DNA from 4 places in the Sporosarcina sp. SAFN-010 genome. Region 4 is predicted to be linked to each of the others. Evidence: riboswitches for the same ligand, from Rfam matches in the RefSeq annotation. Region 4 holds a riboswitch; each other region holds the start of a gene.
What was found. Region 4 has a riboswitch for S-adenosylmethionine ahead of ACR65F_RS10650 (bifunctional homocysteine S-methyltransferase/methylenetetrahydrofolate reductase). Riboswitches for the same ligand answer to the same signal wherever they lie in the genome.

Region 1 (6,124 bases), on a different contig from region 4:
TGTGAAGTGTGTAATCCTGTTGTCCGCAGGGTGCTAGCTGATTCAGTTCCAAACTGTATAGAAATGGCGTATGAATTAGCCATTTACCAGAACAAACATCATTACTATCAAGTACCTCAGCTGGCTTCACAGGATATGACGGAGTTGCTCAATGCATTTGCTCCAGCACAAGGTCAACCAGGTATGCCTCCTTTACAGTAAAGACCCCACATGCTTAGTCGTTCACTTTGAACCCATAAAAAAATAACCGTATGCGCCTCTTTGGCGCATACGGTTATTTTGATTTTTTATAGAAGGAGGACGGTGGATCAGATATGAACGTGTGTTGCTCCTTTGTTATAGGATGAATCATCGTCAACTTAGTTGCATGGAGCCCAAGTCGTTTAATAGGGTTTGTTGTGGCACCATATTTTTTATCGCCTACAACGGAGTGTCCAATTTCCTCCATATGCACACGGATTTGGTTTTTCCGTCCTGTTTCCAATCTCAATTCAAGTAGTGAAAACTGTGCACTTGCTTGCAGTCGCTTATAACGTGTAATTGCTTTTTGGCCGCCATTATCCGTTGGGTTGGAATAGACTTTGAACGTTCTAGTCTCTTTCAGCCAAGAAACAATTTCACCTGTTTCGTTTCGCACTTTACCTTCAACTAGCGCTATATAACCTCGTTCTTGGACAGATTCTTCCCAGTTATCCTGAAGGAGTTTTTTGACTTCCTCTGTTTTAGCAAACAGCATAACCCCTGAAGTTTCTCGGTCTAGACGATGGACGATGAATACACGATTGCTTCTATTCGCTTTCCGTACATATGTAGAAAGCTCACTAAATGCAGTCAGTTCTTTTTTATCTTTTGCAGCCATTGATAATAATCCAGCTTCTTTGTCAATCACAATGATGGCATCATCTTCATACATAATGGAAAGCCCTGTAAGTTCACTGTCATTTTTCGCAGCTTGGTTGGTCATAATTTCAACCTTATCTCCAACATTCAACAATCGGTCATGTTGAGTGGTAGGTTCTCCGTTAACAGACACTTGCCCACGGGAAAGAATCCCTTTCACTGCATTTCTACTTTTTTGGACAGTCTCTAGCAGAAAAGGTAAAAGCGGCTGTTCCTTTTTTACTTGATAACCTGTTGCTTGCGGTGTTGCTTGTTTTGAGTTATTTCGCATAGTCACGTCTCCTTATTCATTCATTATGCGCAACCTTTAACGAAATATCAAACATCATTTAGGACAATGCTTTTAAACCTATGACGCCAATGACAATCAATGCAAGACTGCCGATCCTTGCTAAACTTTTGGATTCACCAAAAAAGAGCATATTCAGAATTACGGCGCCTGCAGTTCCAATTCCTATCCATACTGCATATGCTGTGCTCACTTGTAAATACTGGAACGATGTATACAAAAATACAAATGCTAAACCAAAACCACCTAAAAATAAGATACCTGAAGGAATCGTCTTCTTTTTACTATATTTGTTTAATCCGATGACTCCCGTAAATTCAAATATCGCGGCTAATGCTACAAATAACCATCCCATATTAACGATTCCTTTCTGCTGCTAGTTTTTCGTCATGTCCATCAGCAAGTTTCAAACCGATGACTCCTGTCACTAAAATGACGATGAAGAAAATTTTCCCGCCACTTAACGTTTGTCCGAAGAAAAACACATCCATCAATGCAGTTCCGATGGTTCCGATAGCTGCAAATATGGCATATACAGTTCCTGTTGGTAATGTCGCGCAAGCTTTAGAAAGGAAGTGGAAATCGACGAATATAAATAACACGATCGGAATCCAGTGCCACCATACAGAAGCTACATTAAAACCGAAAATCCATACAAGTTCAAAAAAACTAGTTGCCGCTACATAAAGCCATTCTTTTTTCATTAGAAATACTCCTTCTCTCAGATGACTGACTGTCATTCATATTAATCCGTACTCGTACGAACTAAAAAATGTATACAACGACTGACACTATTTTGTTGCCAGTCGTTGGAAATCCCTATTCATTGCCTGGTTGTTTCGAATAACCAAGGGCATACGATAAAAACAACAACGTTTCCCTCTTTTGCTCAGTAGCGCGAATTTCTTGGTCAACGTCTTCATCATACAAGTAAATTTGCTCTGCAGCGGACTCAGTCAATCCGATAATGAGTTTTGCTAACTGATCTGGATGACTGTCGATGCGAATGACTCCTTGCTTCTGCACCTTTTCAACGAGTGCGCTTACCCATTGGTAAATTGGAGCATATACACTCTCCCACTCTTTCAAGTGTTCAGTTGATGCTAACCCTGAATAGATCATCGCCTGAATCTCGTGGTGTTCTTTATTAACTGCAAATATCGCATCTACAAATTGTTTCAGTTGCTCATCAAACGATGCAGAATCTTCAACAGCGTCTATCACCGTTTTCAGGGTATGCTGTACCATCACTTCTGCAATCGCAGGCATGAGCGATAGTTTAGAGGGAAAGTATAAGTAAAACGTTCCTTGTGCAATCCCTGCAGCTTTAACAATATGTGAAACTGTCGTTTTTTCTACGCCTTTTTCAGTAAACACTTGAATCGCAGACTGAACAATTTTTTCTCTCTTGTTCATAACATCCCTCCACAAATGACTGACTGTCATTCATTATAATCCAATCCACTGAGAACTACAAGTTCTTCAGCTGGATCAATACTCGCCACTTCACAAATTTCATCATTTCCATTCAAATGGAGTTTGTTGGTAGACATAGTAATTAAGCCAATTTGAAAATAAGAGATGTGTATGGGAACGCCACGTGTTCAGCGGATTCAACGAGCTATTGTCATTCGGGAAGTAATTCTTAGGAATATCAATTTCAAGTCCTTTTGCTGCATCACGCTCATATTCTTCCTGCAACGTTCCCGCATCGTACTCTAAGTGCCCCGTAATCATAATGTTTTTTGCATCGTTAGATAGCACGATAAAGGGTCCAACATCTTCCGAATATGCGAGTAGATTCAATGAGTCATGCTGTTCGATATCGTATTGAGATACTCCTGTATGCCTGGAGTGTGGAGCTGGAAACAGGTCATTGAATCCTCGTGCAAGATTGACAGTTGGATTTGTAACGAGATGATCAAAAATGCCAAAACACTTAGAAGGCAGTTGGTGTTTGTTCACTCCATAGTAATGATAAAGTGCTGCTTGGGCACCCCAACAGATATGCATAGAAGATGTTACATTCACTGATGCCCAATCCAAAATCTCCTGCATTTCTCCCCAATACTCAACCTGTTCGAATTCCATTTGCTCTACAGGTGCCCCCGTTACAATCATTCCATCAAATTTTTCGTCTTTCACTTGAGGAAATGTTTTGTAAAAAGTATCCAAATGGTTTTTACTAACATTCTTCGATACATACGTTTCTGTGTGTAAAAAAGTTACATCCACTTGAAGCGGAGTATTACCTAGCAAACGCAGAAGCTGCAGTTCCGTTTTTTCTTTTTGAGGCATTAAATTCACGACTAGTATGCGTAGTGGTCTAATGTCTTGTGAGGTAGCACGCTCTTCATCCATCACAAATATTTTTTCTTGCTTCAGTAATTCTCCCGCGGGTAACGCTTTTGGTATTGTAATTGGCACAATTCTTCACTCCTATTCAGCCCATCAAAAAACTTCCGCTTTCTAAGAGAGAGAAAGTGGAAGCTAATAGCCGTTCCTCTTATCTCTCAAGACAAAGTCTTGTGGAAGTAGCACCTTCCTGAATCTATCAGGGGTTGCTGAAACGTCAATGGGCCATTTCCCTCGGTTTCTCTCGATAAGCGTATTCAATTACTGAACAGTATACCATTTCTAAGTTGTTTGTATAGTCTAACATTAAACAAAATCGAGTTTACTCACGGGCTAGCAACTAGTTAGTCGTCATATTGGGCTCTGGAAAATCCTCTTCCTAGAATTTCAGATGCATTTAAGAAGATTACGAACGATGTCGGCTCTTGCTCCTGCACAATCTTTTTAAAGTAGATCGCTTCTGATTGCTCAACGACACAAAGGATCATGGTTTTCTCCTGATTCGAGTAGCCTCCTAAAGACTTCACTTTTGTTAACCCTCGATTGAGTTCGGTATTAATGAGTGCTTGAACTTTTTCTTCTTGTTCCGTAATGATCAGGATCAGCTTGGTAGGAGATGTTTGAAGCTGCACAAAATCGATTACCTTACTCGTCACATAGATTGCCATCATGGCATAAAGCGCGAGTTCCAAGTCAAAGACAAAAGCCGAGATGATGACGACAGCACCGTCAACAATTAGCTGAGCAAAGCCACTGGAAAAGTTAGTATATTTCTTCAGAACTTGAGCAATTAGTGCAGTTCCACCTGTCGAGCCGTTCCCCCTATAAACAATTCCTAGACCGATACCAAGCATAATCCCACCATAAATAGAACTTAATAACGGATTATGAATTGGGACATTAATATCTGTCGTTAAGAAAATGAAAAATGGTACAAAAAACGTCCCCACAATGGTTCTCCAACTAAAATCTTTTCCAACAAGGACAAGCCCTAAAATGAGGAGTGGTAAATTAATAAGCCACTGTACATAAGCGGGGTTAAATCCATAAAGTTCAAAAAGAATCGTGCTTATTCCCGAAACACCACCTGCAGCTATCCGTGAAGGTAATAGGAAAATAGTAAATGCAAGTCCGACAAACGCCGAACCCACAATAATTTGGAGATAGTCAAAAATCGCTGATTTTTTAAATTGAGTAAATGTCATCGTGTCCCTCCGTTCGTGCCAACTGTACTATTCTATCAAATTACGTGTACGTTGTGACGATTGACAATGAAAAGAAGGAGAAGTTTTTTCATTCTAAATATTCTATATTAATGAACTTTCGACAAAAAATCGACCATTTTTTTGCATTTCCCAACATAGAATTGTATGATTATAGAAGAATTCAGGTACCATTGAAGGAGGTTCTCTTATGAGGAGCTTAAGCGTTGTAAGAAAAGTTGATCATCTAGGGAGAATAGTTATCCCAATTGAATTACGTGAGACAATGAAACTTCCTGAAGGACAACCACTTGAATTTTTCACGGAGGATGAAACCATTATTCTTAGGAGCTATAAAATCCGTGAAGCTTGTGTGATTACCGGAGAAATCACTTCCGATAATTTTGAACTGTCAAACGGCATGTTCGTAAGCCCTGCGGGTGCTAAAGTTATTCTTGAAGAGGTTAAAGAGGAGTTTAGTATGTAAAAAGAAAGGGTTGCTGCCAGTGGAGTCTCTTCGACTTCTCAAGCAGCAACCCTTTCAATTTTCTTTTACGCTTCAGGATTATCCAGAAATGCTGTAATCTCTTCACGCGTTTTTCTGTCTTTACTAACAAATCGACCTTTTTCTACGCCTTCGCTGTAAACAAGAAAACTTGGGATCCCAAAAATGTCGTGTTCTGCACAGATATCTATGAACTGATCACGATCTACATATACAAATTCGTACTCCGGGTAATCTACTTCAATTCCTGGGAGTAACGGATCGATGACTCGACAATCCGGACACCAATCTGCGGAAAACAGAAACACCGTTCGTTCCCCTTGTTTAAGTTCTTCAAATTGCTCTTGTGACTGTAACTTTTCCATTTAAATCTCCCCCTTATAGCATTTAGTATATCATTCCCTATGTAGTGAAGAGTCGATTTGGCTCGACCTTTTTTTTGGCGAGTCGCATTAAAAAAAGCAGAGAAGAAAGCGACTTTCGCTCTTCCCTACTCTAACGTTTCTTTTGTTCAATGAGCACTTTTATTCTTTCGTCGGTTGTCCGTTCAAGTGCATAGGTGGGGGGATAATCCATCCTTTTTCTTTGTTTAGTTTCAATAGCTTTGCTCCAAACATGATTTTGTCAGCATGGAACTTGGCAAACATTGTCGCAATATCCTCACGCAAACATTGCCCCATCACTTGGCTACAGGAAACAAGCGCCTGGCCAACGTTTATGGAGATCGCTCCGCTGATTTCAGGGTCCATGAATCGTGCACCTGGAGGGATATCATCTGCAGAGCAAGTTGGACGGTCTGGTAGCGTTGGTGGCGGCATGATGCCATTTTCCTTCAGCACTTCTTCGATCTGCTTGTTATGATCTCTCATCATA
Region 2 (6,124 bases), on a different contig from region 4:
AAATCCTTGAAGTGAAGACGACAGACAAAGGTGCGAAAGCTGATTTGACCGCTTGGACAAAGTCAGGTGGACATGAATTGCTGGAGCAAACAGAGTCAGACAATGTCTATACATTCTTCATTAAAAAAGGATAAGTTTGAAAAGAGAAGGGGGATATGTGTGCCTCCTTCTTTTTCTTGAAAGAAGGTATTAGAGATGAGTGTTAGTTTCATTGTCGTTTTATTTTTAATCGGGTTTGTCGGTTCGTTTTTATCCGGAATGGCAGGTATCGGCGGCGCCATCGTCAAATATCCGATGCTCCTATACATCCCACCGTTATTCGGATTAACCGCATTAACTGCCCATGAAGTGAGTGGAATCAGTGCAATAGAAATCTTCTTTGCTACGATTGCGGGAGTTTGGGCATATCGTGGAACAGGACTTCTGCACAAGACGCTCATCCTTTATATGGGTGGAGCGGTTCTAGTTGGGAGTTTCATCGGAGGGCTAGGTTCGAGTTTGCTATCTGAGCAAGCGGTCAATATGGTGTACGGTGTGCTTGCAGTGGTGGCGGCAATTCTGTTATTCATTCCAAGGAAAAAGGTGGAGGAGCGACCAGCGAGTGAAGTGATGTTCAATAAGTGGCTTGCGGCTGGACTCGCCTTTGTCGTCGGAATAGCATCAGGAGTTGTTGGAGCGGGGGGAGCGTTTGTGCTCGTTCCAATCATGTTAACGGTACTCGCAATCCCGACCCGAATAACAATTGCCTCATCTCTTGCAATCACATTCATTTCCTCAATTGGTTCTGCGACAGGTAAAATCGCGACGGGGCAAGTATTATGGGGACCGGCGATTGTCTTGATTGTCGCGGCACTCATTGCTGCACCACTCGGCGCGAAATTCGGACAAAAAGTGAATCCAAATGTGCTGAAATGGATTCTTGCGGTGCTGATTTTAGCGACTGCCATCAATATATGGAGCGATTTGTTATAACTGATTCGGTCATCGGTGTATGATAAGATACGACTTGTATTGTTTTTCAACCGGAGGCTCTTATGACAAATCGCAACAAAGGAATTTTATTACTATTAGCGTCGGCACTCGGATTTTCACTTATGACCGCATTCGTGAAGTTATCGGGGGATGTCCCGACGATGCAGAAAACGATTTTCCGCAATGGCGTATCAATGTTCATTGCATTTTTCTTCGTTATTCATTACAAAGAAAGACTGTTCGGCAAGCGTGAAAACCAACGTTTGTTGCTGTTGCGTTCTTCACTCGGTGCGATCGGCATCGTGTTATATTTCTATGCGATTGACCATCTCGTACTTGCGGATGCAGATATGCTGAATAAAATGAGCCCGTTCATTACGATTGTGTTTGCGGCGATATTTTTGAAAGAGCATGTAAAACCATTTCAGTTGTATAGCATTTTAATCGCGTTTCTCGGGACGTTGTTCATCATCAAACCATCGTTTTCACTCGATGTTGTTCCGTATGCAGCTGGTGTTTTATCCGCAGTCTTTGCAGGTGGTGCATACACCGTATTACGAGCACTTGGTGGCCGTGAGCAGTTTTACACCGTCGTGTTTTACTTCTCGACATTCACGACCGTTGTGCTATTGCCGTTCGTGATTTTCACCTATCAACCCATGTCGCTGCAACAGACCGTGTATTTACTAGCAGCAGGAGTGTTCGCCACAGTTGGTCAATTCGGGATTACACTTGCGTACAAATACGCACCGGCAAAAGAGATTTCAGTGTTCAACTATTTCACGGTCGTGTTCTCTGCAATCCTCGGATTTGTGTTACTTGGACAAATTCCGGATGTCTATAGCTTCATTGGCTATTTCATTATATTCGGCGCGTCATTTTACATGTTTTTACGCAATCGAGGCGGGGAAGAAGTGCCTGCAGAATTGGCAAAGAAAAAATAGTTTTGTTATGAATAAAACCCTCTTTCTCACGAGTTTTCGTGGGGAAGAGGGTTTTTGCGTTATTTGAATAGTTGAGTCGCATCAGGTCCGAACGTGTCTTTGAGCAACTTCTGTTTGCGTGTTTGAATCTGCAGTGCAAGTTCGTCAGCCTGTCGTTGCAATTCCGCAATCTCTTGCAGTTCTTTTTGCAACGCTTTTTTAGAAAGTAAATCGCCTTGGTCGAAGTAATCGATCTCCTGCTGTACACGTGCAAACGTTTGATGACGCTTCATGGCTCCTGCAGAGCTATGTGGTTCTTCCTTTATAACCTGTTCCTTTTGTGCAGTAAATCGTTCAATCGTACCCACTTGGATCACTCCTCTAAAATTTGCCAAACAAAAAACTCTTCCCCCGAACAGAGAAGAGTTGCTTAAGCGCAAATTCTCCTCATCGGCCAGGTTTCCCTGTTGGCAGCAGCACCTTGCGTGAGCAGGTTGCTGAGACGTCATCGGGCCAAGTCCCTCGGTCTCTCTGGATAAGAAAAGAGTCGTTCATTTAGTTAAAGCAAGTGTAGCATATCGCGGTGGGCAGGGCAATATGCCCTTCGGTTGGAGGAATCGGAAAGATGGGGACGGTTATCGGAAGTTTGGTAGTAGTTATCGGCAACATCCTGGCAACAATCGGCATTATCCAGCAAAGAATCGGTAGCATCGTGGAATTAATCGGAATCGAGACACAACTCATGTAGTTTTAGGGATTAATTGGTAGCGCTTCGCTTGTTGAAAGCTGGGCAATCCCGCTGTGTGGAAGAATCGGCAAGAAGGGGCCAGTTATCGGCAATTGGGCAGTGGTAATCAGCAACATTCAGGCAACAATCGGCATTATCTAGCAAAGAATCGGTAACATCGCAGAATTAATCGGAATCAAGACACAACTCACCTGGTTTTAGGGATTAATTGGTAGCGCTTCGCTTGTTGAAAGCTGGGCAATCCCGCTGTGTGGAAGAATCGGCAAGATGTGCTCAGTTATCGGCAATTCGGCAGTGGTAATCAGCAACATCCTGGCAACAATCGGTATTATTTAGCAAAGAATCGGTAACATCGCAGAATTAATCGGAATCGAGACACAATTGAGCCAAGGGAAATCCCTATTTCAGTGGTGGGAGCGTTGTCTGGGGATTCGGGTAGGCGTATGCTTGAGTAAGAAGTCATTAGCACGTTTGCAGTGACACATGATCTCAAAAAAAGTGGATTTGCCAACTACAAAGGAGGCGCTCGTATGAGCCAGATGACAGCAGTGAACGTGATTCGTATCGAAAAAGGAAAAGGAGCCGAAGTTGCGGAACGCTTCGCAAAACCAAAATCCGTCCATACTTTTCCGGGATTTGTTCGGATGGAATTGTGGATGAAAGAAAGTACTGAAGATCATGATGAACTCCATGTTTGCACGACTTGGGAAGACGAAAAATACTTCACAGAGTGGCGCGAAAAGCGTGCAATCGAAAAGGCGAAGATTCGAGCTGAACAAGAGAAGAACCAAACTGGTAAACCGCCGCATAATCCGATTCTTGGTACTGAATTATCTACGTACGTCACAATGGTTCAACATTTACCAGCAAAATAAAAATTGATTCAAAAGCTTTGCCACGTGCAAAGCTTTTTTTATGGAAAAGTAAAAGTAGCTATTGATAAATATGATACAATGTATAAATTCCAATATATTAGAATATTTATAAGGGAGGATTCTATGAAAGTTTTCGACTTACATTCAGATTTGTTTACGGACATCGCCTTCCGAAGAGCACGTGGGGAGACGAACGTTTTTGACAGAATCCATTATCCAACACTGAAAAAAGGGGGTGTAAGTTCAATCATATGTGTGTTTTGGACAGAACCTATTTTTTCTCATCAACCACTAGAGCGTTTGCATGATCTTATCAAGTTCGTTGAGGCAGACTTACTAGAGTCAAAGCACGCGGTTGTTCAGCCTATCGATGGTATTCAGGAAGAGACTATTTCAGATGGGAAAGTTAAGGTTTATCTAGGTATAGAGGGTTTATCCTCCTTAGATCAGTGGATTACCAAGTCAGAAAATGAAACGATCGACACCGCTTTCGCATTCATGAAAGAAAAAAATATTCAACACATCATCATGGCTTGGAACGAACAAAACGCTTTCGCGAGCGGGACGGGAGCATCTTCTATCAAGGGGGAACTAGGGGTAACTTCACTTGGGCTCGATTTGCTAGCCCAGTCGGAAAAGTCAGGCTTTATCATCGATGTCTCCCATTTAGATGAACCAAGTTTCTGGGATGTCATCCACAACACAACCTCTCCCATTATCGCTTCGCACAGTAACGCCCGAGCTGTATGCAATCATGAACGGAATTTATCGGATGATCAAATCCATATCGTCTCCGAACGAAAGGGGTTAATCGGGTTGAATGCTTATGGTGAATTTGTAGATGAACGGCATCCAAACGTTGACCGATTTATTGATCACATCGACCATATCGTATCCATTGCAGGCATCGATCACGTTGCGTTTGGCTTCGACTTTCTTGATTACTTAAGTGATCATCCGCTAGGCGGAGGGATGGATGTATTAACGGAAGGGCTAGAAGATGTCACGAAAGTTCCAGCATTACTGGAACAGATGAAACACCGTGGGTATTCTCAAGATGACATTGAAGCAATCAGTTACAAAAATGCAGAGCGGTTCATGGCCAATCTGATATCAGAAAGAAGGCGTACATAATGACGAATACATGGATTCAGCCTGACGACACGCTCACACTATGGGGAATCATTGTCGTCGTGGCATCTCTCAGTATCTATTTAGAACAACGTTTCAGTTGGGCCTCCAAGATTTCTGGTGCAATCATTGCGCTAGTTGGCGCTATTTTTCTCTCAAATACAGGCATCATACCTACTGAATCTCCAGTATACGACGCAGTGTGGGGTGTCATTATCCCACTCGCAATTCCGCTCTTACTTTTCCATGTAAACATTAAGAAAATATGGACCGAGAGTGGTAAACTACTCGCGCTATTTCTATTAAGCTCAATCGGAACTGTCGCTGGAACCATCATTAGCTTCTTTCTATTGAAAGATCACATCCCTTATCTAGATAAAATCGGAGGGATGATCAGCGCGTCGTACGTCGGAGGCGGTGTGAACTTTGCGGCAATGGCAGGAAAGTTTGAAGCACCTGGGGATCTCGTTTCAGCAACAGTCGTCGCAGATAATTTGATGATGGCTGTCTACTTTGTCATCTTGATGCTAATTCCGACAATCGGATTCTTTAGAAAACGTTATTCTACACCACATATCGATCAAGTGGAAAACGGAGTTACGCAAGAAGATGGGAAGACGTTAGCGGAAAGTTTCTGGAAGAGAAAAGACATATCGTTAAAAGATATCGCAATGGCGATTGGTACAGCTTTCTTCCTTGTTATCGTATCTTTCAAACTAGCAGAGTTTATTGGGGGGCTAATTCCTTCTGGTGAGAATGTTTCAGGAATTATGAACTTGGCACATGCGATTTTTGGCGATAAATACCTTGTATTGACTACGGTGACGTTTATTGTATTAGCATTGTTTCCATCTTATTTTGAAAAGATCAATGGCAGCCAAGAGTTCGGGACATTTTTGATTTATTTATTCTTTGTGGTAATTGGGATACCGGCATCGATTCCATTAATCGTACAAAATGCACCATTGCTTCTCGTTTTCGTATTCATCATTGTCATGGTCAATATGGTCGTTTCGTTGACGGCAGGAAAACTGTTGAATGCTAATTTGGAAGATACACTTTTAGCGAGTAATGCTAACATTGGTGGGCCAACGACTGCCGCTGCATTAGCAATCGCAAAAGGGTGGAAAGACTTGATTGGCCCAATATTGGTCGTTGGGACCCTTGGCTATATTATCGGAAATTACATCGGTACGGTGCTAGGTCTTTGGTTTTCAACATTAATTTGAGCATGAAAAGGTAAAATAGAATCTTAGAAGTATGAGTGCATTAACTGAAACTTTCATTACATCTTTTCGTAAATTAAAGAGTAGATAAGAAAAGGAAGTGAACGACATGCAAAAGCTACCCCAACATGTAGAAACCCACAAAACAAGGATCAATCGAGTTTTTGACCTCATTGCCATCGGGCTCTTTATCGCAGTTATCTTCTATACCCTTTTTCAATGGAATCAGCTACCTGAGCAGGTTCCAAT
Region 3 (6,124 bases), on a different contig from region 4:
CCCTTTCGGCTTTACGAACATTCAGTTCCGTCTAGCTGAAATCTTTAACCATCTGGTCGTCTTTAACAAAAAATATTTCGCCGGCATCGTCATCGGTGTCTTTGTGTCAAACTTACTATTATCCGAAGTCGGCCCAATTGACCTTCTATTTGGTGTTGGCCATACGATTATCTCATTAAGTATCACAATTTTTCTTGTAAAGAAAATCTCTAGCCCTGTGATACGGATGATGGTCAATACAGCCGTCTTCACGACAACAATGTGCATCATCTCTTGGCAACTACATTTAGTGCTCGGCTTCCCATTCTGGATTACTTGGGGTTATCTTGCCATCAGTGAATTCATTGTCATGGCAATCGGAATTCCACTTATGCATACATTGAATAAACGGATATCACTCTCAAAATTGATTTGACGGAGGATGAAGTATGTACCTGACGATTGAAGAGACAGCTGTCAAACTCGGTATGCCCGTTGAACAAGTCCGACAATATGTGTTGGACAAGCGAATTCGTTCAGTCCACGACGGTACTCAGTTTTTGATCAGTGAAGGACAATTTGGTCTTTACTTCGAACAATTAGAGCAACTCAAGCAACAAATAGACGAATGGCGTAGTGAACCAATACCACCCGATCGTGATATTAAAGATGAAGATTGAAAAACTGCGGAGTTATCAGGCATGCTGATGACTCTGCAGTTTTTTTGTAGGTATGTAGTGATGGGGATGGGGATGAGCAGTTTCAATAGAAGAATCACAATTGTCGGGAGTGGGATCGGCAATGGGACACAATTCAAGTACTTTAAGGGATTAATTGGTTGCGCTACGCTTATTTTTTTGGGGCTACTACTCGCCCAACGAGATTTATGATCACTTTCCCACGTTTCTGAGCATTTTCCATGCTTTATGATTACTTCCCCCAGTTTATGATGATTTTTCATGCTTTATGATCACTCTCCTGAGTTTATGAGCATTTTTCATCCTTTATGATCACTCTCCTAATTTTATGAGCACTTTCCATACTTTATGATCACTTCCCTGCGTTTATGAGCACTTTTCATGCTTTATGATCACTTCCCCCAGTTTATGATCACCCCACGTACCTTTGTGACAATTACTAAACTTTATTTCGCGAAACGCTCGCTTTCAGGTTTACCTTCATTGAATACTGTAAATAATAGAAACAATCCATAAGCTTAGAACTCCCCTGGGGCGCGCTAGCTATACGGTTGCACTTCTTCAAAATCAATAGTATAGTGGTAAACTGCTTATGAAAACTATCGTCGCTAAGGGGGAACCATGAGAAAAATATCAAATGTCTTCTATATAACGATTGGTCTAATCGTCTTGGCCGTTGGCTACGGTGTCATTGATCCAGAGCGTTTTGAAGCGGGAACTGGCATCGTGAAAAACTTCGTGTCCACTGCATTCGGTTGGTACTATATGTTATTAATGACGCTATTAGTTGGCGTCAGTATCTACTTAATCTTTAGCCCGTACGGAAAAATTCGATTGGGAAAAGACACAGATCGTCCACAATTCTCCACAATTACCTGGATTGCAATGCTATTTTCAGCCGGAATGGGAATCGGACTCGTCTTCTATGGCGCGGCTGAACCACTTTCACATTTCGCTATTAGCCCAGCAACTGCAGAGCCTGGAACGAATGCGGCTTTCAAAGAATCCATGCGTCAAACTTTTCTTCATTATGGAATCCACATTTGGGCACTATACGGAATCGTTGCGCTGTGCTTAGCGTATTTCCAATTCCGAAAAGGGGAACCAGGATTAATTTCAGCAACACTGAAGCCGATTTTTGGCGACAAAATGAAAGGGCCATGGGGAACAATGATCGATGTTCTCGCAGTCTTTGCAACGTCATTCGGCGTGGCCACGTCTCTCGGCTTTGGCGCTGTTCAAATTAATGCCGGCCTGAACTATTTGTTCGGGTTTGAAATCGGCATACGGTCCCAATTCATTATCATTTCAATAGTTACCGTTTTGTTCATCATGTCTGCGTGGTCAGGACTAAGTAAAGGAATACGCTACTTGTCTAATACGAATCTTGTATTAGCTCTGGCATTACTTGGGTTCATGCTTATTTTAGGACCTACATTGCTAATTATGAACATCTTTACAGATTCAGTCGGAGGTTATATCTCTCATTTCATCGACTTGAGTTTAAGTACCGCTCCACTGAATGCTGGAAATCGTGAATGGCTAGACACTTGGACAATCTTCTACTGGGCTTGGTGGATTTCTTGGGCACCGTTCGTCAGTATGTTTATCGCTCGTGTGTCAAAAGGCCGTACGATTCGTGAATTCATGGTGGGTGTATTGCTTGCTCCAAGTATTCTTAGTTTCATCTGGTTCTCAGCTTTCGGGACAACTGCGATTGAAATTCAGAAGTCCGGCGTCGCGGATCTTGCATCCGTTGATACGGAACTTGTGATTTTCCAGATGTTTAGCCAGTTGCCTTGGTCCACACTAACATCTGCGTTTGCAATCTTACTGGTTACGTCGTTCTTCATCACATCGGCGGATTCAGCGACCTTTGTACTTGGGATGCAGTCGACTTATGGCTCGTTAACCCCACCTAACAGTGTGAAAATGATTTGGGGATTAATCCAATCCGGAATTGCGGTTATTTTACTATCTGTTGGTGGTCTTTCCGCCCTGCAGAATACGATAATTATCGCAGCCCTTCCGTTTTCGTTCATCATCCTGTTTATGGTGACGGCCCTTTTCAAAGAGTTGCAAAAAGATTTGAAACACAACAAACACCCTAGACATAAATAAACGAAACACCCGAATCCAAATGAGGACTCGGGTGTTTTTTCTGTAATTATACGTTAACGGGAGCTGCCTTCTCAATCGCTTGTGCTAGATCAGCAATGATATCGTCTGCTGATTCAAGTCCCACTGAGAGACGAATGAGTTCCTCAGTAACACCTGAATTTTTCAAGTCTTCGCCAGAAAGCTGTTGGTGCGTTGTTGAAGCCGGATGGATAATTAGCGACTTTGCATCTCCAACATTCGCTACGTGGGACCAAACAGCAACGTTGTCGATCACACGACGTCCTGCATCACGCCCGCCTTTAATTCCGAAAACAATAATGGACCCTGCTCCATTTTTCAAATACTTCTTGGCAAGTTCTGCTGTTGGATGGTCGTTGAGACCCGTGTAGGTAACCCATTCAACAGATGGATGCTCTTTCAGGAATTGTGCGACCTTTTGTGCGTTTTCTCCGTGACGTTGGATTCGCAAATGAAGCGTCTCCAAGCCTTGTAGGAAGTTGAATGCACTGTCAGGATCGAGGCATGGACCGAAATCACGAAGTCCTTGGACACGGAGTTTTGTCGCAAATGCAGCGCCTGCCGTGTCGATGCCGTAGCGTAATCCGTGATACGATTCGTCCGCTTCCGTGAAAGCAGGGAATCTGCCTTGCGTCCAGTCGAACTTTCCTGCATCTACCACTACGCCGCCAATCGTTGTTCCGTGACCGCCAATCCATTTCGTGGCAGAGTGGATAACAACGTCAGCGCCAAATTCAATCGGATTGCATCCGTATGGGGACGCAAATGTATTGTCGATTAAAAGTGGAACGCCACTTTCGTGTGCAATCGATGCAACCTTTTCGATATCGAGCACTTGTAAGCTCGGGTTACCGATTGTTTCAGCAAATATACCTTTTGTCTTTTCCGTAATAGCACTACGGAAGTTTTCCGGGTCAGTTGAGTCGACAAATTTTACAGTGATCCCATACTTCGGCAGCGTTGTGGCAAATAAGTTGTACGTTCCGCCGTAAAGGTTGGCTGCTGCAATGATTTCGTCACCAGCTTCTGCAATATTCAAGATTGAGAACGCGATTGCCGCCATACCAGATGAGAGTGCAACGGCTGCAGCGCCTCCTTCGAGTAACGCGATGCGTTCTTCAAATACTGCGACTGTTGGATTCGTGATACGTGTGTAGATGTTGCCAGCTTCTTGCAGTGCAAAAAGGTTTTTGGCGTGGTCCGTGTCACGAAATACGAATGATGTGGTTCTGTGGATAGGAAGAGCTCGTGATCCAGTTGTTGGATCGGGTTCTTGACCACCGTGCAGCAAAAGTGTTTCGGGTTGAAAATTCGTCATTTACAAAACCTCCGGAAATTAGATTGATGGAACTGCGCACACCGGACGGGTGATGGGGAAACTAAAAAGATCCCCTTCTACCTATAGAAGAGGATCTGCCATTGCTGGCACTTCCCCTTATCTTTCAGATCCATAATAGATCTGTAGGAAGTAGCACCTTTGCAAGCTGGTAAGCTTGCCGGTTGCCGGGCATCGCAGGGCCTAGTCCCTCCGCCGCTCTTGATAAGAGTTTGTGACTTATTCAGTTTTCCATCTTGGAACTGAGTATACTTGGTTGAAAATAGAAAGTCAACAGTTAAATCTAAATTATTTGATAGTTTAACAATCAACACTATTACGGGGTTGATTTCCACTACAGTCGGATGCGGGCCTACAGGATGTAGGTCATGCAACCGTTGCGGCAGGACGCCGCGAACTTAGGTTGTTTCCATTAGCATCCCTCCGGAGTCGCCGTCTTCCACTACAATCAACGGATCCTAATATGACAACGAACCACATGAAACAGGTAAAGAGAAGAAAGAGATAGAAAACCCGCAAACCAAAGTCTTGGTAGACTTCGGTCTGCGGGTAAGAATTAATTATTGAGCTGCGCCGTAAAAGATTTGGCCGCCTTTTAGGTTGATGATTTTGAGCATGTTTGTGCGTTTCACGTAGATGCTTTTGAATTGCTCGCGTCCGTTTGCATCTTTCAATAGGATTGTGCGGTTGTTGTAGTTATCAGAGACAACTACTGGTGTGAGTGTGCTTAGGTCAACGTGAGCTGCGAGTGTGTTGTATTCAGGCAGGCTACTGATTGTGCTTGCAGGCTGTTCAGGTTTCGCTTCAGGAGCTGGTGTTGCTGCGTCTTCTTTTACGACTGTTTCAATGACAACTCCTTGGCCTTTTAGGTTAATGACTTTTAATAGACCTGTCTTTTTCACGAAGACACTCTTATATTGTCCCTGACCGTTCGCATCTTTCAATAGGATCGTACGGTTATTGTAGTTATCTGATACGATGACAGGTGTCAAAGCAGTCAAGTCTACTGCTGAAGCCAGTGTTTTGTACTCAGGGAGGACGCTAATAGCACTTCCCGGCTGCTCAGGCTTCACTTCTGGTTTTTGTGGTGCATCTGCTTTCACAGTCGTTTCAAGGACAACTCCACCACCTTTTAAGTTGATGACTTTCAGAAGTCCTGTCTTTTTCACGAAGACACTCTTGTACTGTGTACGACCGTAGTTATCAGAGAAAAGAATTACCCGGTTGGACACGTTGTCTTCAGTAACACGTGTAGTGAAGCTAGTTGGGTCGATGACGGAAGCAACTGATGCGTACTCTTCCAGACCTGTGATGTCTTGGTTTACTTGCTGACCGTAGTTCGAGTTGTGTTGTACGTGTGCGTATGAGCTTTGTGCATCTGCGTTTTGATCTGCATGTGCAAATGTCGCTGCGTTCGCACCTCCTGCGGAAATAAGTAGTGCACTTACTGCTGTGATCAATGTCTTTTTCATCTTGTTCCTCTCCTTTTCCTTTTGGGATACTTATATCATAACCCCACAGTCTGAGAGGACTCTGAGATGATTATTAGGACTTGATGAGAAAACTGTAAGAAGGTTTTAATTTTTCAGCCCACAAAAAAAAGAGCCTGCAGTTAGCGGCTCTTTACTAATAAGTCGACAGCTTCTTTTACAAGCGTCTCCTTTGCTTGCGGATTATCCGAAAGCTCTTCGTTTTCCATACAGGCAATCAGATTCGTACTCACAATTAACCCGATGGTCCTATCGATTCCTGAGCGAGACGCAGACAACTGTGTAATGACGTCTTTGCATTCATCACCAGCCTCAATCATCCGTAGGACACCGCGAATTTGACCTTCTATTCGTTTTAAACGATTGACTACCTTTGCATCGTATTCCATGGATCTGGCCACCTCTCTTAACTACGTTCATAATATACCCCTTCTGGTATAAGGTCAATCAATTCCACCTCTTTCGACAAGAAAAGCGCGAAA
Region 4 (6,124 bases):
GTGGCACGCTCGCTGGTGTCTGAGTTTCGTCAAATGCTTCAATTTCTATTTGCTGATCCATTTCAACCGCTTTGTACTTGGTGTCCGCATTTAATAATGGGGCGGTGAGGATATAAATGCCTGCAAGGATCGCGAGTCCTGCAACGATACCCTTTGCCTTCCGATACACCCCACCATCTAATATTGTTCCAAGTATCGCTGCAGCGAGTAAAAGAACCCATAACGAGGACCAATGCTGGTCTAGATTTGTTGTGTAATAGAAAATAGAGAGGCCTACCGCAATCACTACAGCAATAATAATGAGTAGTACTACCATGAAACCGGAACTATTTGCTTTTTCTTCCGAACCGACACGTCTATGCAGCGGGACGGCCAGCAGTGCGGCAATAATGCCTGCGATTAGAGAAAATAAGAGTAAGTGAATCATGCACATGTCTTCCTTCCGTTTTTTAAGGTCTTCCTCTTATACGGAAGACACATCTAAAACGTTTCATTTTTTGATAGGACACGAAAAAACCGATTTCTCTATAATTGAGAAATCGGTTTGCGTGGTTAAATAGAGCGACGCATTCTAAGAATGCGCGCCATTCGATGGCCGAACACTCCTGCCAATACAGAGAGAATAATGTCTTTAGGTAAAGGTGGCAGCATCCAAATCCATGCTATTTTGTACGTGAACGCATCCGGTGCCGCCGCCCATAGCTTGTACGCAGCAAACATCCAGTTTGTTCCGATCAGGTAATTAATGACACATCCGACAAGTGCCGCGATAACAAATCCTGTTACGGTGCTGTTCTTTTCTACAATCTTGCCGGCGATGTATGCAACTAAAATAAAAGAAAGGATAAATCCGAACAACGGGCTGACAATTTCACCGAAACCTCCACTAAATTTCGCAAATACCGGTGCACCTGCAAGACCTATTGCCATGTAGACTGTCATTGAGACCGCCCCATATCGGCTTCCGAGTAATAGTCCTGCTAATACAGCAAAGAAAGTTTGCAGTGTAATTGGCACGCCACTTACTGATAAGGCCGGTAAAAAGTATGTAATATTAGCTCCAATCATCATCAATGCGGCAAACATTGCTGAGTAGACAAGTCCAAGCGTTCCGATCATCGTCTTCGAACGGTTTGGTTTCATAGTTGCTGTTGTTCCCATTTATAACACCCCTTTTACTATATAGTTATAGAATAAAAGGAAGAACTCAATGTGTCAACCTAATATATTTTAAGGTTAACCCAAATCCGAGCAATAATAAAACTGACAGTCATTCTCTGTCAGTTTATCGTCTTTTCCCTTCATCTTTAGGGAATAGGAAAAAGGAAATGACACCACTCAAAACCATTGCGCCAAGTGTAATATAAAAACGAGACATGACGGGCACGTCTGTAAAGTTTTTGTTGAGCATAACCCAGGCAACTCCACCGACTAATAACACCATCGGGATAACAAATTTGAACGCCCTCATAGCAATCCCCTTTCCTGCATGTACGTACAGTTTACCACATACACTAGGTAACTCCCAGTTCACTTCACACATTATCTATTGACGGAACTCTCAAACAACGGTATGATATGTTAAATTATTCACACAACTTAATAGTCATTCTTATCAAGAGAAGCGTAGGGATCTGGCCCGTCGATGCTTCAGCAACCAGCCATATGGTCAGGTGCTACTTCCAGCGGATGTTTGTAGTCCGGCAGATGAGGAGGAGACAATCATTGATATGACAAAGCCTTCTTCGTACGTAGAAGGCTTTTTTATTATTCTCTGCTTCATCGCTCTGCCGTAAGAAAGGATGATAGGGAAATGAAATTACTTGAGCGATTAAAAACAGAAGTTCTGACAGCTGATGGTGCAATGGGAACGTTACTCTATGCGGATGGACTCGACTTTTGCTATGAACAATTAAATATAGAAAAGCCGGATGTTATTCAAGGAATCCATGAACAATATATACATGCAGGTGCAGACATTATTCAAACCAATACGTACAGTGCCAACTCTTATAAGCTTGCTCGCTATGGACTGGAGCATCGTGTAAAAGAATTTAACGAAGCTGGAATTGCGATCGCCAAGCGTGCTGCAGCTCCAGGTGGTCAATATGTGCTCGGTACAATCGGTGGCATCCGTAGTATTCGTAAAAGCGATGCAACCATAGATGAAGTCCTCTCAATTGTTCAACAGCAAGCGGAACCACTGCTTGCCGGTGATCCAGACGGATTATTGCTGGAAACTTATTATGACTTTGAAGAGCTTTCTGCAGTAGTTAAGCACCTCCGTCAACAGACCGATATTCCACTAATCGCACAAGTATCCATGCATGAACCTGGCGTCTTACAGAATGGGTTGCGATTGAATGACGCTTTACATCAGTTAGAAGCATTTGGCGCGGATGTCGTAGGTGTGAACTGCAGACTAGGCCCGTACCATACGATCCAAGCATTTGAAGGGGTCGAACTCCCTGAGAAGGCATTTTTATCTGCGTATCCAAATGCGAGTTTGCTAGACGTTGAAGACGGACGGATTGTCTATGTCTCTGAAACGGATTATTACGGTCGCGCTGCACGGTTATTACGGGATGAAGGGGTTCGGCTAATCGGTGGGTGTTGCGGAACGACTCCTGCGCACATTGTCGCTGTGAAATCTCAATTGGCGAATCTTGCACCCATTACGGAAAAAGCCGTTATTCCACATAAGCCGATTGTTATTCGAGATGCGGAACCGACTCGCTATGAGCCGTTACACATAAAGGCTCAGCGTGAGCGTACGATTCTTGTTGAATTGGATACGCCACGACACTTGGAAACTGAAAATTATTTCGAAGGAGCTCGTCAACTTCAAGCAGCTGGAGCACACGCTGTGACGATGGCCGATAATTCTCTAGCTTCCCCACGGATTAGCAATCTAGCTATGGCGTCTCTTGTAAAACATCAAGATGATGTCCGCCCTCTCGTCCATATCACTTGCAGGGATCATAATTTGATTGGGCTTCAGTCTCACTTAATGGGGCTGGACGCACTTGGCATACATGATATTTTAGCTGTGACAGGCGATCCAACTAAGATTGGGGACTTTCCTGGGGCAACAGACGTTTATGACGTTTCTAGCCTAGAACTCTTCCAACTCATTAAAAAGTTGAATGAAGGGATATCATTCTCCGGTCGTCCTTTACGTAAAAAGGCAAACTTTTCAGTAGCGGGAGCTTTCAACCCGAACGTCCGGGTCGTCGAGCGAGCTGTTAAACGTCTTGAGAAAAAAATTGAATGCGGTGCTGATTACTTCATCACACAACCTGTCTATACGAAAGAAAAAATTATTGAAATTCATGAAGCCGTCAAACATTTAGATACTCCGATTTTCATCGGAATCATGCCGTTGACGAATATTCGTAACGCTGAATTCCTGCATCATGAAGTACCAGGCATCAAGTTGTCTGATGAAGTGCTGGAGCGCATGAGAGCATGTGGGGATGATCGTGAAGCGGCGACTGCAGAAGGTATACAAATTGCTAGAGAACTCATCGACACAGCAGCTTCTTTATTTAACGGGATTTACTTAATTACTCCATTTTTACGTTATGACATGACTGTCGAACTCGTGCACTATATCAACCAGATTGACGCTATAAGAGAAAGAGAGGTGCACCATGCCACAACAAATTAAAGATGAATTGAAGAAACGTATTCTCGTGATGGATGGAGCAATGGGCACGATGCTACAAAATGCTGATCTAGCAGCGGATGACTTCGGCGGTGAAGAGTATGAAGGATGCAATGAATATTTGAATCTGACAAAACCCGATGTGTTGACCCGAATTCATAGAGAATACTTAGAGGCTGGTGCTGATATCATCTGTACGAATACGTTCGGTGGTACACCTGTCGTGTTAGACGATTATGATTTAGGTAGTGAAGCGGATGTGATTAACCGTCGCGGAGCAGAACTTGCGCGTGCTGCAGCAGATGAGTTTTCGACACCTGATCGTCCTCGATTCGTTGCGGGAGCCATGGGGCCGACGACTAAGACGCTGTCCGTGACAGGTGGGATTACGTTTGACCAGTTGGCAAACGATTTCTACGTTCAGGCGAAAGGGTTAATCGACGGAGGCTCAGATCTCCTCTTAATGGAAACCAGTCAAGACATGTTGAATGTCAAAGCTGGGACGATCGGAATCCGTCGAGCCTTTAAAGAAACTGGACGGGAACTCCCAGTGATGATATCCGGGACGATTGAACCGATGGGTACGACATTAGCCGGACAAAGTATTGAAGCATTTTACGTTTCAATAGAGCATATTAACCCCCTTTCAGTCGGACTGAACTGTGCTACGGGACCCGAATTCATGACAGATCATTTACGCTCGCTGTCAGAGCTCGCGACAGGATTCGTCAGTTGCTATCCAAACGCAGGGTTACCTGATGAAGAAGGTCATTATCATGAATCGCCTGAATCGCTATCGAAAAAGCTGGAAGGATTTGCGGACAAAGGTTGGCTGAATATTGTTGGAGGCTGTTGTGGGACGACACCTGCACATATTCAAGCAATCCGCCGGGCAGTAGATGGCAAAACTCCACGTCCGCTCCCTGCAGAAACGCATGGACATACCGTCTCAGGAATCGAACCACTTTTGTACGATCCAAGTATGAGACCTATTTTAATCGGAGAACGTACCAACGTCATAGGTTCACGTAAATTCAAACAACTTATTGTCGATGGTAAGGTGGAAGAAGCAGCTGAAATTGCCCGGGCACAAGTGAAAAACGGAGCCCATGTCATTGACGTTTGTCTCGCTAATCCAGATCGGGATGAGCTGACGGATATGACCGATTTTATGAAAGAAGTTGTGAAAAAGATCAAAGCGCCTCTCGTCATTGACTCGACAGACGAAAACGTAATTGAAGAAGCGCTGAAATACTCCCAAGGAAAAGCGATTATTAACTCCATAAATTTAGAAGATGGCGAAGAACGGTTCGACGCTGTAATGCCGATTGTGAAGAAGTACGGGGCTGCAGTCGTTGTAGGTACGATCGATGAAATCGGAATGGCAGTAACGAGGGAACGGAAACTTGAGATTGCGAAACGATCCTATGACTTGCTGACGAACAAATGGGGTCTTGCGCCTGAAGATATCATTTTCGATCCACTTGTATTCCCAGTTGGAACAGGAGATGTACAGTACATTGGCTCCGCAGTTGAAACAATTGAAGGTATCCGTCTGATTAAAGAACAGCTTCCGCGCGCGCTTACTGTTCTTGGTGTCAGTAACGTTTCGTTCGGACTTCCACCTGTGGGGCGTGAAGTATTGAACGCTGTCTATTTGTATCACTGCACGCAAGCAGGGTTGGATTATGCGATTGTGAATACTGAAAAGCTAGAGCGGTATGCGTCAATCCCTCAAACGGAAAACGATATGGCGAACGCGTTGTTATTTACAACGACCGACGAAACGCTCGCAACATTCACGGAGTTTTATCGTGGAAAGAAGAAAGAGAAAACAGAAGATGATATCCCGAAAACCGTTCCAGAACGCCTTGCCTATTATGTCGTTGAAGGAACAAAAGAAGGGCTCATTCCCGATTTAGATGCAGCGCTAGGTCAATATGATGAACCTCTCGACATTATTAACGGTCCACTTATGACAGGAATGGCAGAAGTCGGTCGACTATTCAATACGAATCAGCTTATTGTTGCTGAAGTCCTACAGAGCGCAGAAGTCATGAAAGCTTCGGTGTCCTATTTGGAACAGTTCATGGAGAAAAAAGAGGACGACAACGGCAAAGGGAAAATTGTCCTTGCCACTGTAAAAGGGGATGTCCACGATATCGGAAAAAACCTAGTTGAAATCATATTGAGCAATAATGGTTTCAAGGTGGTGGATATCGGAATTAAAGTGACACCTGCGCAGCTAATTGAAGTCATCCGAAAAGAAAAGCCAGACATTATCGGGCTATCCGGGCTCCTCGTGAAATCTGCGCAGCAAATGGTTTTGACTGCACAAGATTTTAAATCAGCAGGAATTGATTTGCCTGTAATGGTTGGTGGAGCTGCACTCACGCGACGTTTTACGGATACGAAAATTGCACCTGAATACGATGGTCCTGTCATCTATGCAAAAGA

Region 1: another riboswitch for S-adenosylmethionine. It lies ahead of metA (homoserine O-acetyltransferase MetA); the one in region 4 lies ahead of ACR65F_RS10650 (bifunctional homocysteine S-methyltransferase/methylenetetrahydrofolate reductase).
Region 2: another riboswitch for S-adenosylmethionine. It lies ahead of ACR65F_RS02740 (hypothetical protein); the one in region 4 lies ahead of ACR65F_RS10650 (bifunctional homocysteine S-methyltransferase/methylenetetrahydrofolate reductase).
Region 3: another riboswitch for S-adenosylmethionine. It lies ahead of ACR65F_RS04520 (O-acetylhomoserine aminocarboxypropyltransferase/cysteine synthase family protein); the one in region 4 lies ahead of ACR65F_RS10650 (bifunctional homocysteine S-methyltransferase/methylenetetrahydrofolate reductase).

The regions. Positions count from the first base shown of each region.
Region 1 is NZ_JBPFDS010000013.1:35,936-42,059, forward strand. It holds gene ACR65F_RS14105 (spore coat protein) at 1-201, shown strand, start outside; gene ACR65F_RS14110 (RluA family pseudouridine synthase) at 275-1,171, opposite strand; gene ACR65F_RS14115 (DMT family transporter) at 1,230-1,544, opposite strand; gene ACR65F_RS14120 (DMT family transporter) at 1,546-1,893, opposite strand; gene ACR65F_RS14125 (TetR/AcrR family transcriptional regulator) at 2,009-2,605, opposite strand; gene metA (homoserine O-acetyltransferase MetA) at 2,708-3,616, opposite strand; SAM riboswitch class I at 3,693-3,798, opposite strand; gene ACR65F_RS14135 (YitT family protein) at 3,889-4,749, opposite strand; gene ACR65F_RS14140 (AbrB/MazE/SpoVT family DNA-binding domain-containing protein) at 4,958-5,233, shown strand; gene ACR65F_RS14145 (thioredoxin family protein) at 5,299-5,616, opposite strand; gene ACR65F_RS14150 (DUF3231 family protein) at 5,776-6,124, opposite strand, start outside.
Region 2 is NZ_JBPFDS010000001.1:566,170-572,293, reverse strand. It holds gene ACR65F_RS02755 (sulfurtransferase TusA family protein) at 1-134, shown strand, start outside; gene ACR65F_RS02750 (sulfite exporter TauE/SafE family protein) at 196-972, shown strand; gene ACR65F_RS02745 (DMT family transporter) at 1,035-1,916, shown strand; gene ACR65F_RS02740 (hypothetical protein) at 1,976-2,263, opposite strand; SAM riboswitch class I at 2,340-2,437, opposite strand; gene ACR65F_RS02735 (hypothetical protein) at 2,521-2,643, shown strand; gene ACR65F_RS02730 (antibiotic biosynthesis monooxygenase) at 3,174-3,518, shown strand; gene ACR65F_RS02725 (dipeptidase) at 3,642-4,652, shown strand; gene ACR65F_RS02720 (DUF819 family protein) at 4,652-5,878, shown strand; gene ACR65F_RS02715 (DUF1648 domain-containing protein) at 5,985-6,124, shown strand, end outside.
Region 3 is NZ_JBPFDS010000002.1:332,752-338,875, forward strand. It holds gene ACR65F_RS04505 (QueT transporter family protein) at 1-415, shown strand, start outside; gene ACR65F_RS04510 (MerR family transcriptional regulator) at 429-659, shown strand; gene ACR65F_RS04515 (BCCT family transporter) at 1,299-2,798, shown strand; gene ACR65F_RS04520 (O-acetylhomoserine aminocarboxypropyltransferase/cysteine synthase family protein) at 2,845-4,134, opposite strand; SAM riboswitch class I at 4,249-4,363, opposite strand; gene ACR65F_RS04525 (hypothetical protein) at 4,713-5,624, opposite strand; gene ACR65F_RS04530 (metal-sensitive transcriptional regulator) at 5,765-6,031, opposite strand.
Region 4 is NZ_JBPFDS010000008.1:88,278-94,401, reverse strand. It holds gene ACR65F_RS10665 (hypothetical protein) at 1-427, opposite strand, end outside; gene ACR65F_RS10660 (biotin transporter BioY) at 553-1,161, opposite strand; gene ACR65F_RS10655 (hypothetical protein) at 1,286-1,471, opposite strand; SAM riboswitch class I at 1,610-1,714, shown strand; gene ACR65F_RS10650 (bifunctional homocysteine S-methyltransferase/methylenetetrahydrofolate reductase) at 1,814-3,670, shown strand; gene metH (methionine synthase) at 3,654-6,124, shown strand, end outside.